DNA from 2 places in the Klebsiella quasipneumoniae subsp. quasipneumoniae genome. Region 2 is predicted to be linked to the other one. Evidence: predicted binding sites of a transcription regulator. Region 2 holds the regulator's gene; the other holds the start of a gene.

Region 1 (3,146 bases), 610 kb from region 2:
TGAAAAAGAGTGCACCAATTTAGTGCAGTATAGCTTTTTATCGGTAAAAAGCTCGCGAGATCAGCGTGTTGGTGGAGAAAAAAGCCCATCCTGAGATGGGCTGAAAGTTTCCACGGCAACAAAATATCCCGGGTATCCCGCGCCACAACACGACATACCCTGGATTTACAGCAAAATTAGACGCTGTAGTACAGTTCGAACTCAACCGGATGCGGAGTCATGCGTACGCGGTCGTTCTCTTCCAGACGCAGGGCGATGTAAGCATCGATAGCGTCATTAGTGAAGACGCCGCCAGCTGTCAGGAACTCGCGGTCAGCATCCAGGGCCTGCAGGGCTTCTTCCAGAGAACCGGCAACCTGCGGGATCTCTTTCGCTTCTTCCGGCGGCAGGTCGTACAGGTTTTTGTCCATTGCTTCGCCCGGATGGATTTTGTTCTTGATACCATCGAGGCCAGCCATCAGCAGCGCCGCAAAGCACAGGTACGGGTTGGCAGCCGGGTCCGGGAAGCGCACTTCGATACGACGCGCTTTCGGAGAGGTCACCACCGGAATACGGATGGAGGCAGAGCGGTTACGGGCAGAGTAAGCCAGCATAACCGGCGCTTCGTAACCCGGGACCAGACGCTTGTAGGAGTTGGTGGTCGGGTTCGCCAGGGCGTTGATGGCTTTAGCGTGTTTGATTACGCCGCCGATGTAGAACAGCGCCTGCTCAGACAGACCTGCGTATTTGTCGCCGGAGAACAGGTTGGTGCCGTTCTTCGCCAGAGACATATGGCAGTGCATGCCGGAGCCGTTGTCGCCGAACATCGGTTTCGGCATAAAGGTCGCGGTTTTACCAAAGCGGTGAGCGACGTTGTGAACAACGTATTTGTAAATCTGAATTTCGTCCGCTTTTTTGGTCATGGTGTTGAAGCGGGTTGCCACTTCGTTCTGACCTGCGGTAGCCACTTCGTGGTGGTGAGCTTCAACAACCAGGCCCATCTCTTCCATGATCATACACATGGTGGAACGGATATCCTGAGAAGAGTCTACTGGCGGAACCGGGAAGTAACCCCCTTTCACGCCCGGACGGTGACCTTTGTTACCGCCTTCGTATTTGGTGGAGGAGTTCCACGCACCTTCGATGTCATCGATCGCGACATGGGAGCCGGAGATAGAGGCGCCGAAACGGATGTCGTCGAACAGGAAGAATTCTGGTTCTGGCCCAAACAGGACGGTGTCAGCGATGCCGGTGGCGCGCAGGTACTCTTCAGCGCGTTTCGCGATGGAGCGCGGGTCACGGTCATAGCCCTGCAGGGTGCCTGGCTCGAGGATATCGCAGCGGATGATCAGGGTCGGTTCTTCGTAGAACGGGTCAATGACCGCGGTGGAAGCGTCCGGCATCAGGACCATGTCAGATTCGTTGATACCTTTCCAGCCACCAATCGAGGAGCCATCAAACATTTTGCCTTCTTCGAAGAATTCGGCATTTACCTGATGAGACGGAATCGTGACGTGCTGTTCTTTACCTTTGGTATCGGTGAAGCGCAGATCGACAAACTTCACTTCGTGCTCGTTCAGCATCGTCAAAACGTGTTCAGCGGACATACTTAAACTCTCCCGGATTGGTCATTGTCGTCGTGGTAACGAAAACTTCATACTGCTTAAAAGTGGCGTTGTTGCCTTAAAAAATATAAAGCGAAATCTGTGCCAACTTTTAAATGCCCTATAAAACGCTGTATCATGCGCACCATAGTGCAAAAGGACTGCACCATGATGGAGATAATGCACCAAAATAGTGCCTCAGTGTGAACATTGAGCACCATTTTGGTGCAATTTTTGTTACGGTGCCCTTTTATCGCTCCGTGAAAGCGGTCACAAAGAAACTCTGCAATACTTGTTTGCGGAGGATGTTTGTGATCCTGTTCAGTCCTTCGCTTAATACGTGTACAATAACGCGCTATTTCTAATGCCTGAGGCAAAGTTGTGATCGAAAATCTGCGTAATATCGCCATCATCGCGCACGTTGACCATGGTAAAACTACCCTGGTTGACAAGCTGCTACAGCAATCCGGTACGTTCGACGCACGTACTGAAGCACAAGAACGTGTGATGGACTCCAACGATTTGGAGAAAGAGCGTGGGATTACCATCCTCGCGAAAAACACCGCAATCAAATGGAATGATTACCGTATCAACATCGTTGATACCCCAGGGCACGCCGACTTCGGAGGTGAAGTTGAGCGTGTTATGTCCATGGTTGACTCTGTGCTGCTGGTGGTAGATGCCTTTGATGGCCCGATGCCGCAAACGCGCTTCGTGACCAAAAAAGCTTTTGCCCACGGTCTGAAGCCGATCGTGGTCATCAACAAAGTTGACCGCCCGGGCGCGCGTCCGGACTGGGTTGTCGATCAGGTGTTCGACCTGTTCGTTAACCTCGACGCGACCGACGAACAGCTGGACTTCCCGATCGTTTACGCGTCCGCGCTGAACGGTATCGCGGGTCTGGACCACGAAGACATGGCTGAAGACATGACCCCGCTGTACCAGGCGATTGTCGATCGCGTGCCGGCGCCGGATGTTGACCTTGACGGTCCGCTGCAGATGCAGATCTCCCAGCTGGACTACAACAACTACGTTGGCGTCATCGGCATCGGCCGCATCAAACGCGGTAAAGTGAAGCCGAACCAGCAGGTCACTATCATCGATAGCGAAGGCAAAACCCGTAACGGTAAAGTCGGTAAAGTACTGACCCACCTGGGTCTTGAGCGTATCGAGAGCGACGTAGCTGAAGCTGGCGACATCATCGCGATCACCGGTCTGGGCGAGCTGAACATCTCCGACACCATCTGCGATCCGCAGAATGTCGAAGCGCTGCCGGCCCTGTCCGTCGATGAACCGACCGTTTCCATGTTCTTCAACGTCAACACCTCTCCGTTCTGCGGTAAAGAAGGTAAGTTCGTTACCTCTCGCCAGATTCTGGACCGCCTGAACAAAGAGCTGGTGCACAACGTGGCGCTGCGCGTTGAAGAAACCGAAGACGCTGATGCGTTCCGCGTTTCCGGCCGTGGTGAACTGCACCTGTCCGTTCTGATTGAAAACATGCGTCGTGAAGGTTTCGAGATGGCGGTTTCCCGTCCGAAAGTTATCTTCCGTGAAATCGACGGC
Region 2 (3,146 bases):
TTGGCCACCAGGGAGAGCGTATGCAGGTGGGTTTTTGTCTGATCGGCCGGCACCAGCAGCGCGAACAGCAGGTCGACAGGCTGATTGTCGATCGCGTCGAAGGCGATGGGGGTTTCCAGCTGGACAAAAACGCCGACAGCACGCAGCGTATCCTCTTCCAGTTTTCCGTGGGGAATGGCGATACCATTGCCAATCCCGGTACTGCCCATTTTTTCGCGGGTAAGGATCGCTTCGAACACCACCTGCGGCGGCAAACTTAACTGTTTGGCGGCCAGTTCGCTAATGATTTCCAGAGCACGCTTCTTGCTCTGGCAGTGAACCTGGCTACGGGTACATTCCTGGTTCAGGACGTTGCTCAGTTGTAGAGCCGAATCGTTGTTCATCATAATTTCACCTGAGCGCCCCCGCGCCCGTCGCCGATGTTCACTGACGGCGGACGCAGGGGGGCCCGGACAATTAGTGTTGTTTTAGTTTATCTTTATGCTTCGTTAACTGCCTTGCCAGCTTGTCGATAAGACCATCGACAGCCGCATACATATCCTGCCCTTCCGCACTGGCATGGATTTCGCCACCGTTGACATGCAGATTCGCGTCCGCAATTTGCGTCACTTTCTCTACTTTTAACACAATATAGACCTGATTGATCCGGTCGAAAAATTGTTCCAGCTTGCTGAACTTCGCCGTGACGAAGTCGCGCATCGCGGGAGTGATCTCGACGTTGTGTCCTGTAATGTTGAGCTGCATAGTGTCTTCCTTATCGGTTGTGTCAGACCAGTTGTTTACGCTGGTTTGACGGCGGGATGGATAAAGACTCTCTGTACTTCGCGACAGTGCGGCGCGCGACCATGATACCCTGCTCGGACAACATGGAGGTGAGCTTACTGTCGCTCAACGGCTTCGCGGGGTTTTCCGCGGCGATGAGTTTCTTCACCAGCGCGCGAATCGCCGTCGACGAGGCTTCGCCGCCGCCTTCGGTATTAACATGGCTGGAGAAGAAATACTTCAGTTCAAAAATACCGCGCGGACTGTGCAGATATTTTTGCGTGGTGACACGGGAAATTGTCGATTCATGCATCTCGACGGCCTGGGCGATATCGGCCAGCACCATCGGCTTCATATACTCTTCACCCTGTTCGAAAAAAGCCTGCTGCTGTTCTACGATGCAGCGGCTGACGCGAAGCAGGGTATCGTTGCGGCTTTCAAGACTTTTGATCAGCCAGCGGGCTTCCTGAAGATTGCTGCGAATGAACTGGCCGTCGGCGTCATTGCGGGCGCTGTTGCCCATTGCCGCATACTGCTGATTAATTTTCAGCCGTGGAATGCTGTCGGCGTTGAGCTCCACGGTCCAGCGGCCGCTGACCTTGCGCACCAGCACGTCGGGAATGACATATTCCGGTTCGCTGGTTTGAATGGACTGGCCAGGACGGGGATCCAGGGACTGGATCAGATTTACCGCCTCTTTCAGCACCTCTTCTTTCAGGCGGGTCACCCGCATCAGGGTGCGGAAATCATGGTTGGCCAGAAGATCGAGATGATCGCTGATAATCAGCCGGGCCTCTTCCAGCCATGGCGTCTCTTTGGCGAACTGCGAGAGCTGGATCAGCAGGCAGTCGCGCAGATCTTTCGCCGCGACGCCAACCGGATCGAAACGCTGGATGCGCTTCAGGACGGCTTCCACTTCTTCGAGGCCGATCTCCTCATCGCCGATGCTGTCGACGATATCTTCAATCTGAACGGTGAGGTAGCCCGTATCGTCGACGGCGTCGACAATGGAGGTGGCGATGGCGCGGTCGGTATCGGTGAAGGGCGTCAGCTCGACCTGCCACATCAGGTAATCCTGCAGCGTCTGGGTGGTCTCGCCTTGATAAACGGGGAGTTCGTCGTCCTGATAGTCCACGCCGTTGCCTGACGGCGTACCGGCGGTATAGATTTCATCCCAGCTGGCATCGAGAGGAAGCTCGTCGGGCATCTCTTTTTGCTCAAGCGCGTCGACGGTATCGAGAGACTCGCGGTCCTCCACCTCTTTCGCCTCTACCTCGTCGTGAAGATCGGTTTGCTCAAGCAACGGGTTACTTTCCAGCGCTTGCTGGAGCTCTTGCTGGAGTTCTAACGTGGACAACTGCAGCAAACGAATCGCCTGCTGCAGCTGCGGCGTCATGGCAAGCTGTTGGCTAAGCCTTAATTGCAAACCTTGCTTCATGTTCAGGGTAAATATCTCCGGCTAAAACGTCTGTAACCTCTACCCTATCAGAGTCTGAAGTCTTCCCCAAGATACACGCGCTTAACCTGCTCATCTTCGAGGATCTGCTGCGGTGTACCATGAGCGATAAGGTGTCCCTGACTGACAATATACGCGCGTTCGCAGACGGCGAGCGTCTCTCTGACGTTATGATCGGTAATCAGTACGCCGAGGCCGCTGTCGCGCAAATGCTCAATGATGCGTTTGATATCGATAACCGAGATCGGATCCACGCCGGCAAAGGGTTCATCCAGAAGAATAAATTTCGGGTTTGCCGCCAGCGCGCGGGCGATTTCGACGCGGCGGCGTTCGCCACCGGAGAGCGCCTGACCGAGGCTGTCGCGCAGGTGCTCAATATGAAACTCTTCCATCAGCTCTTTGGCGCGATCTTCCCGCTGTTCGCTGCTCAAATCGTCACGGATCTGCAGGACCGCCATGAGGTTGTCATAGACGCTCAGGCGACGGAAAATCGAGGCTTCCTGCGGCAGATAGCCGATCCCCCGGCGCGCGCGCGCGTGCAGCGGCAGCAGGCTGATGTCTTCGTCATCAATGATGATATTGCCCGCGTCGCGCGGCACAATCCCGACCACCATGTAGAAGGTGGTGGTTTTACCGGCGCCGTTGGGGCCGAGCAAGCCGACAATCTCCCCCGAGTTAACGGTGAGACTGACATCTTCCACCACGCGGCGGCCTTTATACGCTTTAGCGAGATTCTTCGCAGTTAAGGTTGCCATAACAGATTAGTTACTCTTCTTTTGCTGGTTGCCGCTTTTGTCCTGCAGCTCGGACGGCACCAGAACGGTGGTGACGCGTCGACCTTTGTCGCTGAAGGCCTGCATTTTTTGCTCTTTCACCAGATAGGTGATCTTGTCGCCCTTGATGTTGCTGTCGAGCTGTTCAAGGTACG

What was found. The regulator sigma-54, encoded in region 2, starts transcription at its own class of promoters, with help from an activator protein. The targets are predictions, from matches to a motif close to GTTGGCACANNTTTCGCTNT.
Region 1: glnA (glutamate--ammonia ligase) is a predicted target of sigma-54. The motif match lies at 1,674-1,693, and genes of this name have one in related genera.

The regions. Positions count from the first base shown of each region.
Region 1 covers NZ_CP084876.1:5,271,682-5,274,827, reverse strand. The annotation lists gene glnA (glutamate--ammonia ligase) at 177-1,586, opposite strand; gene typA (ribosome-dependent GTPase TypA) at 1,965-3,146, shown strand, end outside.
Region 2 covers NZ_CP084876.1:541,060-544,205, forward strand. The annotation lists gene ptsN (PTS IIA-like nitrogen regulatory protein PtsN) at 1-386, opposite strand, end outside; gene hpf (ribosome hibernation promoting factor) at 457-744, opposite strand; gene rpoN (RNA polymerase factor sigma-54) at 767-2,200, opposite strand; gene lptB (LPS export ABC transporter ATP-binding protein) at 2,248-2,973, opposite strand; gene lptA (lipopolysaccharide ABC transporter substrate-binding protein LptA) at 2,980-3,146, opposite strand, start outside.